One region of the Erwinia sp. HR93 genome, then DNA from elsewhere that is predicted to be linked to it. Evidence: predicted binding sites of a transcription regulator. Region 1 holds the regulator's gene; each other region holds the start of a gene.
What was found. Region 1 encodes sigma-54, which starts transcription at its own class of promoters, with help from an activator protein. Its sites were predicted from a motif close to GTTGGCACANNTTTCGCTNT; they were not measured.

Region 1 (3,284 bases):
TTTATCTGCCAGACGTTTTGCAACCAGAGAAAGCGTATGCAAATGCGTTTTGGTCTGATCCGCAGGCACCAGTAAAGCAAATAGCAGATCGACAGGCTGATTGTCGATAGCATCGAATGCGATGGGTGTTTCCAATTTAATGAATACCCCGACAGCGCGCAGCGTATCTTCTTCCAGTTTTCCGTGAGGAATGGCGATACCGTTACCGATACCCGTACTGCCCATACGTTCGCGGGTGAGCACTGCATCAAAAACGATTTGAGGCGCCAGCCCAAGCTGTTTTGCCGCCAAATCGCTAACGATTTCCAGCGCGCGTTTCTTACTTTGGCACTGGACATTGTTGCGGGTACATTCCTGGTTAAGGACACTACTCAATTGCAGAGTTAAATCATTGTTTGTCATAATTTCACCTAAGCTTTCTGCGTCTGCGGCCCGTCAGTTTATTCTGACGGGCCGCAGAAGAAGAGATGCCCGGACAATTTAATGTTGTTTTAGTTTATCTTTATGTTTATTTAGCTGGCGCGCCAGCTTATCCAACAAGCCATCCAGTGCGGCGTACATATCCTGCCCTTCCGCGCTGGCATGCAACTCCCCGCCGTTTACGTGTAGCGTTGCGTCAGCAAGGTGCGCCACCTTCTCGACCTTCAACACTATATAAACCTGGTTTATCCGTTCAAAATACTGCTCCAGTTTGCTGAACTTCGTATTAATGAAGCTGCGCAAGGCATCGGTGATTTCGACGTTTTGTCCAGTGATGTTGAGTTGCATAGCGCCTTCCTTATCAGGTTGAGGTCAAACCAGTTGTTTACGCTGGTTGGACGGAGGAATTGATAAAGACTCTCGGTATTTAGCGACGGTGCGACGCGCCACAATGATTCCTTGTTCAGAAAGCATAGCGGTAAGTTTACTATCGCTCAGCGGTCTGGCTGGATTTTCCGCAGCAATAAGTTTTTTTACCAGTGCGCGAATAGCGGTTGACGAAGCCTCACCGCCATTTTCTGTATTCACATGGCTTGAGAAAAAATATTTAAGTTCAAAGATGCCCCTCGGGCTGTGAAGATATTTTTGCGTAGTCACCCGGGAGATGGTCGATTCATGCATATCCACCGCTTGCGCGATATCCGCGAGTACCATGGGCTTCATATGTTCCTCGCCGTGTTCAAAAAAGGCCTGCTGTTGGGCGACGATACATCGGCTTACGCGCAGCAGCGTATCATTAAGGCTTTCCAGGCTTTTTATGAGCCAGCGCGCTTCCTGTAAATTGCTACGGATAAACTGATTATCGCTGGCGTTATGTGAGCTATTACACATTGCGGCATAGTGCTGATTAATGCTTAAGCGGGGCAGGCTATCGTCATTGAGCTCCACCACCCATGCGCCCTGAATTTTGCGCACCAGCACATCGGGAATGACATATTCGGGTTCTGCGGTTTGAATCGACAGCCCTGGACGCGGGTCTAATGCTTGAATGAAATCGACCGCATTTTTGAGCACATCTTCTTTCAGCCGGGTTGCACGCATTAGCGCACGGAAGTCATGGTTTGCCAGTAAAGAAAGGTATTCATCAACGATATGATGGGCTTCTGGCAGATAAGGAGTTTCCGGGCTAAATTGCGATAATTGTACTAACAGGCAGTCACGCAGGTCGCGGGCAGCAACGCCGACGGGATCAAAACGCTGAATTCGCTTAAGAACGGCGGTTACTTCTTCCAGCGTTATTTCGTCGTCACCAATACTGTCGCGAATATCTTCGAGTGAGATAGTGAGATAACCTGTGTCATCTACGGCGTCGACAATGGATGTTGCGATTGCCGCATCCGTTTCAGAAAACGGCGTCAGTGAAACTTGCCACATCAGGTAATCCTGCAGGCTTTGCGTTGTTTCACCCTGATAAATAGGAAGCTCGTCGTCACTGTAGTCGGCGCCTGCACCGGCAGGGGCACCGGCGGTATAAATTTCTTCCCAACTGGTATCCAGGGGGAGTTCATCTGGCATGTCTTTTTGCTCAAGCGCATCAAGGCTATCCAGCGGTTCTTCTTCTTCGCGCGGTTCCTGAATATCTACTTCGCCATTAGGCTCAGATTGCTCCAGAAGCGGGTTGCTTTCCAGCGCCTGCTGAAGCTCTTGCTGTAACTCCAGCGTTGAAAGCTGCAGCAGGCGTATGGCCTGTTGCAACTGTGGCGTCATAGCAAGCTGTTGGCTCAGTTTGAGCTGCAAACCCTGCTTCATATTCAGAGCGAATGTCCTCAGGTTAATGTGTCGTTACGTTAGTCCCTGAAGTCACACCCCCATACTGCACATCGGCGGGGGGATTTGTGAGCGCGTAGAACAGGAACATCTTTGTTACAGTCTGAATTCTTCTCCCAGATAGACGCGTTTGACCTGCTCGTCTTCCAAAATCTCAGCGGGAGTACCGTGCGCAATCAGATGCCCCTGGCTGACGATGTAGGCTCGCTCGCAAACCGCCAGCGTTTCCCTGACATTATGATCGGTAATGAGCACGCCCAGGCCGCTGTCACGCAAGTGTTCGATAATACGCTTTATATCGATAACAGAGATGGGATCCACGCCCGCAAATGGTTCATCAAGCAGTATAAATTTGGGATTAGCCGCTAAAGCCCGGGCGATTTCTACGCGGCGACGCTCGCCGCCGGAAAGTGATTGCCCAATGCTGTTACGGAGATGCTCAATATGGAACTCTTCCATCAATTCTTCCGCGCGGTCAGCTCGCTGCTCTGCGGTAAGATCGTCTCGGATCTGCAGCACGGCCATCAGGTTATCGTAGACGCTCAGGCGGCGAAATATTGAGGCCTCCTGTGGGAGATAACCGATGCCGCGACGCGCGCGCGCGTGTAGCGGTAGCAGGCTAATATCTTCATCATCAATAATAATATTGCCCGCATCGCGGGACACAATCCCGACAACCATATAGAATGTGGTGGTTTTCCCGGCGCCGTTAGGCCCTAACAGCCCAACAATCTCGCCGGACTGTACGGTTAAACTTACATCCTCGACCACTTTACGGCCTTTGTAGGCTTTGGCGAGGTTTTTTGCTGTCAGAGTTGCCATACGCGATCAGTTGCTCTTTTTCTGGGCGGATTTATTTTTGTCCTGGAGCTGAGAAGGTACCAGTACCGTTGTGACGCGTTTGCCTTTTTCACTTGAGGCTTGCATCTTTTGCTCTTTCACCAGGTAGGTGATTTTGTCGCCAGTAATATTGCTATCGAGTTGTTCCAGATAAGCTTTCCCCGTCAGCGTTACGAAATCATTTTGTAATTCGTAAC
Region 2 (3,284 bases), 3.2 Mb from region 1:
GCCAGCACCAGGCTGTCATACTGCCAGTGATTATCTTCACTGAAGATTCGCTTAGCCTGTGCGTCTATCTTCGTCACCGCCGTATGGGGGAATAGTTGCACATTACACTGCTTTGCAAACTCTGCGGCGCGCTGTCGCGTCATCGCTGCAGCGGTTTGCGCCTGGCTGATAGCGTGGCTGAGCTCTGGCTTGTTATAGTCATCCGCGCTGTCCGAAGCGATAAGCGCGATCGGCGTTTCCCCGTCGCGTTTGCGGATATTTTTCACCAATTGGCGGGCGGCGAAGCCCGAACCAATAATCACAATTCCGTGATTCATTTCGCCTCCCGCGCCAGTTCATCGAAGACCTCTTTACCGAGAGAGCACTCCGGACACAGGAATCCTTCAGGTACTTCTGTCCACGGCGTATTCGGCTCAACGCCCTGCATCGGCTCCCCTTTTAGCGGGTCATAAATCCACTGGCATACGCTACACTGCATGCAGGGTCCTAAATCGCGCGTTTGCGGAGCCTTATCTGCAGCAGCTGCGGGCGATGAGGGCTGGGCGCTGGGGGCAGTATCGGGCAACGGCGCCAGCGCCCACTGGCGAGCAATATCGCGCCCGTGCTGGCGGCAAACTTCCAGCGCATCAAAATCCGGGCGCCATTTTGCCTTCAGGCTCAGGGACATTTCAAATCCGGCGTCCTGCAAGCGCGTCGACAAACGATCAACCGCCCCGCCGCTCCAGCCGTGGGAGCCGAACGCACTGGCGCGTTTATTACGAAAGCGCAGCCCGGTTAGCTCTTCCAGCAGCCCGGCGACTTTCGGCATCATGACGTTATTCATGGTTGACGTTCCCGCGAGTACGCCTTTAGAGCGGAATACATTGGTCAGGATTTCGTTTTTATCGCTGTGTGAAATATTAAAGATCTTCACCGCTACTCGGGAATCAACCTCGTTGATCCCCTGGGCAATGGCATCGGCCATCATGCGGGTATTATTTGACATGGTATCGTAGAAAATGGTGATACGATCTTCCTGATAATCCGCCGCCCATTTCAGATACAGTTCAACGATTTGCGTGGGATTATCGCGCCAAATTACGCCGTGAGACGTCGCAATCATATCGACCGGTAGGTTAAACCCAAGAATTTCCTGAATCTTCGGCGTGACCAGGCGGCTAAATGGCGTGAGGATATTCGCGTAATAGCGCTGACACTGCTCAAATAATTCATTTTGATCGACTTCATCGTTGAACAGGCGTTCATCGCAGTAGTGCTGGCCGAAGGCGTCATTACTGAACAATACCGCATCACCGGTCAGATAGGTCATCATGCTATCGGGCCAGTGCAGCATTGGGGTTTCAACAAAAATGAGCTGTTTTCCATTGCCAATATCCAGCGAGTCGCCGGTTTTCACTATGTTGAAATTCCATTCCGGGTGATGGTGGTGCCCATTAATTGAATCTACGCCGTTAGCGGTGCAGTAAATCGGGGTGTTCGGAATGTATGACATCAGTTCGGAAAGCGCGCCCGCGTGATCCTCTTCTGCATGGTTAATGATGATATAATCGATGTCATTCAGGTCGATTTCTGCCCGTAGATTTTGCACATAATCACGCGCAAACCTGTGGTCAACCGTATCAATCAGCACATTTTTTTCTTCACGGATCAAGTAACTGTTGTAACTGCTGCCTTTTAAGGTTTTATATTCTGTTCCGTGAAAGTTACGCACTTCCCAATCGCGCTGCCCAACCCAATGAATATTATTTTTTACGTGAATGGCCATCGTTAACCTCAGTAGCATGGTAGAAATATCAATACGTTGCTAATGAGATATCAAAATGCGTGCCAACTTATTAACTTATTGTTTAAAATGAATTTATTTAAAATCATATATAAATATTAAGTCATAATGACTATTTTTATGGTAGTCTTAATGACACTGCGTTTTGTCAAAATGACTACGAGTTTAAACTATGAGTCTCTCCGTCGCACTCCTTGCAAGAATTGCCATTCAGCTACAAACCGGAATTTCTCATCAAGACCGTTTTCAGCGTCTTATCAGTACACTGCGTGAGATATTAGATTGCGATGCTTCCGCTTTGCTTCGCTATGAGCAGCGGCAGTTTCGGCCACTCGCGATTGACGGCCTCTCTCCCGATGTACTCGGGCGTCGCTTCAGACTGGAAGCCCACCCTCGCCTGGAGGCCATTGCCCGTGCGGGAGACGTAGTGCGCTTCCCGGCCGATAGCACTCTTCCCGATCCTTATGACGGGCTAATTCCCGGGCAGGATAGCCTGAAAGTGCACGCCTGCGTCGGGCTGCCGCTTTTTAATAGCCACACGCTTATTGGCGCCCTGACGCTGGATGGATTACGCCCCGATCAATTTGATAACTTCAGCGATGAAGAGCTTCGTTTGATTAGCGTGCTGGCCGCCGGGGCGCTGCACAATGCGCTATTAATGGAAAAACTAGAGCACTATAACGGGCTGCCCGCACCGCTCGCGGCACGAGATGACGGGCCGGAGAATGAAATTAATGAAATGATCGGCCTCTCGGCCGGTATCCAGCAATTAAAAAAAGAGATTGATGTGGTCGCTCCCACCGATTTGAATGTGTTAATCAGCGGGGAAACGGGTACCGGCAAAGAGCTGGTGGCGCGCGCCATCCATTTGGGCTCGACGCGAGCGCACAAACCACTGGTCTATTTAAATTGCGCGGCGCTGCCGGAAAGCGTCGCAGAAAGTGAGCTGTTTGGTCATATCAAAGGGGCTTTTACCGGCGCAATTAGCCACCGCAGTGGCAAATTTGAGATGGCACATGAAGGCACGCTTTTTCTCGACGAAATCGGTGAACTTTCTCTGCCGCTTCAGGCCAAACTGCTGCGCGTACTACAATATGGCGATTTGCAGCGCGTTGGAGATGACAGAAGCCTGCACGTTGATGTACGCGTCCTGGCCGCTACCAATCGGGACCTCAAGCAGGAGGTCCTGGCCGGAAATTTCCGCGCCGATTTGTTTCATCGTTTGAGCGTATTTCCGGTTAGCGTGCCTTCATTACGTGAGCGTGGCGAAGACATTGCGCTACTGGCGGGCTTCTTTTGTGAGCGCAGCCGCACGCGGCTGGGATTGGCCCGCGTCGCGCTGGCTGCGGAAACGCTGACCCTGTTAAAACGGTATTCGTGGCCCGGGAATGTTCGCGAACTGGCGCATACGCTATACCGGGCGGTGGTTCTCGCTCGCGCGGCGCAGGCCGGAGACGAGCTTCGCTTACTTCCTTCGCACTTTGCTTTACAGGCAGAAGAA
Region 3 (3,284 bases), on a different contig from region 1:
GCCTAATGATACCTTAGGGATTATAGGCATTTTCGCCATGATCGTTAATATCAAGCCCTTCACGCTCCTGTTCTTCCGTCACCCGCAGGCCGACTATCCTATCAGCGACTTTATAGCCAATGAATGCCACCGCAGCGGACCAGATAATCGTCAGCCCCACGCTTTCCAGCTGGATGAGCAATTGCTGTCCCATCACGACGCCTTTTGCGTATCCCACGCCGCCTAACGAGGCTGCCGAAAAAACGCCGGTAAGCAGGCAGCCTGCGATACCGCAAACGCCGTGTATGCCAAAAACATCGCAGGGATCGTCAACCCGCAGCCAGCGTTTTAGGATTGTCACGCCCCACAGTCCGGCCATCCCGGAAACTGCGCCAATCACCAGCGCCCCACCCGGACCAACATATCCACAGGCCGGGGTAATACCCACCAGCCCGGCTATCGCCCCGGAACAGGCGCCGAGTAGTGAAGGCTTACCGCGGAGCCCCCATTCGCCAAAAACCCAGCCTAAGACGGCCGCTGCGGTTGCCATCACCGTATTAATGAACGCCAGCGAAGCAAGCGTATTCGCCGCCCCGGCAGATCCGGCATTAAATCCAAACCAACCTACGTAAAGAATCGCCGTTCCGGTAAAGACCATCGGCAGGTTATGCGGTTTAAAAGCCTCTTTACCATATCCGGTGCGGCGACCAATCAGGTAAGCGCCCACCAATCCAGCTGCGGCGGCGTTAATATGGACCACCGTACCGCCGGCAAAATCCAGCGCGCCGCGTTGCCCCAAAAGCCCACCGCCCCAAACCATATGCGCAATGGGCAGGTAAGAAAGCGTCAACCATATAACTGAAAAAATGAGCACCGCAGAAAAACGAACCCGCTCAGCCAGCGCACCGACGACGAGCCCAACGGTGATACAGGCGAAGGAGCCCTGAAAGGCCACGTGAATATACTGATTGATGCTGCCCGTTACCGCGGCCGGCGTAATCCCTTTAAGTAACACCCAGCCTGCATCGCCAAAGAAGCGATTGCCTGCGGCGAAGACTAAAGAATATCCGTAAACCGCCCACAGCACGCACACTAGCGCAAAAGTAACGGTAATTTGCGTCAGCACCGATAGCACGCTTTTGGCGCGGATAAGGCCGCCATAAAACAGAGCCAACCCCGGCACTGTCATGAATAATACCAGCGCAGTACAAATCATCATAAACCCATTATCTGCTTTATCCGCCAAAGCCGCCTGCGCAGCGCCAATATGCCCCAGACAGACCGCAGCAGCACACACCAGAGTCACTTTGTTCATCATATTACTCCCGTTTCGAAGGCTATAAAGCAGCATCGTCCACCTCACCAGTGCGAATACGCACTACCCGCTGCAGATCGGTGACGAAAATTTTTCCATCACCGATTTTCCCGGTACGCGCGGCCTGGCTGATAACCTCAACGACGTCTTCAAATTGATCGTCGGCGACGGCAATATCGATTTTAACTTTCGGTAAAAAATTCACGCTGTATTCCGCACCGCGATATAGCTCAGCGTGCCCTTTCTGACGGCCAAAACCCCGCACCTCCGTTACAGTCAGCCCCTGGACTCCGATCGAAGAAAGTGCTTCACGCACATCTTCAAGTTTGAATGGTTTAATCACCGCGCTGATCAGTTTCATCACTTGCCCTCACCGCACTCAAACGCCGTCGAAACGGCTAACATCACAGATAAAGCAAAGGGAATGCCAATGCTGCTTATGTAAAGAGCCTGGCTTATAGCAGTACGGTTAATTGCAGGAGATTTTTGGCATGGCAAGCAGGGAGGGTAAACAGCCCAATATCATTGAAAGCGGCGTGGGGAGCGGCATGCTGTCACAGAAAGGAATCTTATCAACGCACCGGAAAAAGAGTTGCTGGCGGTTACGTAAAAAATAAAATTCCAAAACACTACGGCCGAGCCTGGCAATTGCTGGGGGGTGCCCGCGGGATATTTTTCGGCACATCATAAAAAACCGCACTCTATTAGTGCGCTTTTAACCGGTCTTGCTGCCCTAAAGAGCAACGCCGGGGGAGTGATGCGCTACGTTAATCGTTACACGCAGTTTTGCAAAGCCACCGATTCCCCGTATCTTTGCGCCAGGATGCAGGATATCGCACTGCGTTCACCCCGTTACCCGGCCCTGAGCATGACGCTTCGAGACGTAACGGATAGAAACTGGCAGGATGGCTGCCTCAGGTGCATTCCGTATCCGCCGCAGCCTCATCGTGAAGCTCCTTACCGGCTAGCTGGAGCTGGTACATTTGCCAGTAACGCCCGCGAGCAGAAAGTAACTGCTCATGCGTTCCGCGTTCCACAACGCGCCCGTGGTGCAGAACTAAAATGGTGTCTGCTTCAACGATAGTCGACAGGCGGTGAGCAATAGTGACAAGCGTCGTATGCTGGCGAACGGAGACCAACGCACGCTGAATCGCCTGCTCGGTACCGGAATCAATATTGGCCGTCGCTTCGTCCAAAATTAAAATTTGCGGACGTTCGACCAGCACGCGCGCCAGCCCCAGCAATTGTTTTTGCCCCACCGACAGATTATTCCCCTGCTCGCCCAGGCGCGTATGAATACCATCAGCCAGTGAGTGCGCCAGTTCAGCCAATTGCACGGTTTCCAGCGCCCGCCATACCGTCTCTTCGCTAATATCACGCCCGAGCGTCACGTTGACCAAAAAACTGTCTGCCATCACCACGGGATCCTGCTGCACCATCGCAACGCCGCGCCGTAATACTGAGTGGCTTAAGGCAGGCAACGCGCGGCCGTCCAGCTCAACGCTGCCCTGCGTCAGCGGATAATACCCCATCAATAAATTCGCAAGAGTACTTTTACCACTACCGGTATGCCCTACAAGCGCCACGAAGCTGCGGGACGGCACGTGCAAATTAATATCATGCAGCACGTACTTATTATCCCGATAAGCAAAAGAAAGCGCCTTGATATCGATACTGCCGCTCATCAATGGGCGTTCATCGCGACCATAATGCTGGCGCGGGGCATCCATCAATTCAAATACACGTTCCCCGGCAACGACCGCCTGCTGCAAAATTGCCTGCTGGGTGGTTAGCTCGATCAGCGGTTCATTCAGGCGCCCCAGGTAGCTAATAAAAGCGTACAGTACCCCGACTTCAATGCTTCCTGTTTCGCTAAAGCCGAACAGGATCAGTAACCCACACAAAATTAATGCGGAGAACAAACTCAGCAGCGGGCGCAGCAGAAAGCCATCGAGCCTGAGCGTCTGCATGCGCGCCAGATAATGAGAGC

Region 2: a site for sigma-54 is predicted at 1,813-1,832, ahead of norV (anaerobic nitric oxide reductase flavorubredoxin). Genes of this name have one in related genera too.
Region 3: a site for sigma-54 is predicted at 1,707-1,726, ahead of glnK (P-II family nitrogen regulator). Genes of this name have one in related genera too.

The regions. Positions count from the first base shown of each region.
Region 1 covers NZ_JAXUDP010000001.1:294,283-297,566, reverse strand. Annotated here, with positions in the region: gene ptsN (PTS IIA-like nitrogen regulatory protein PtsN) at 1-402, opposite strand, end outside; gene hpf (ribosome hibernation promoting factor) at 481-768, opposite strand; gene rpoN (RNA polymerase factor sigma-54) at 793-2,229, opposite strand; gene lptB (LPS export ABC transporter ATP-binding protein) at 2,344-3,069, opposite strand; gene lptA (lipopolysaccharide ABC transporter substrate-binding protein LptA) at 3,076-3,284, opposite strand, start outside.
Region 2 covers NZ_JAXUDP010000001.1:3,445,561-3,448,844, forward strand. Annotated here, with positions in the region: gene norW (NADH:flavorubredoxin reductase NorW) at 1-317, opposite strand, end outside; gene norV (anaerobic nitric oxide reductase flavorubredoxin) at 314-1,765, opposite strand; gene norR (nitric oxide reductase transcriptional regulator NorR) at 1,956-3,284, shown strand, end outside.
Region 3 covers NZ_JAXUDP010000002.1:79,356-82,639, forward strand. Annotated here, with positions in the region: gene amtB (ammonium transporter AmtB) at 14-1,297, opposite strand; gene glnK (P-II family nitrogen regulator) at 1,317-1,655, opposite strand; gene SFA31_RS18805 (SmdB family multidrug efflux ABC transporter permease/ATP-binding protein) at 2,209-3,284, opposite strand, start outside.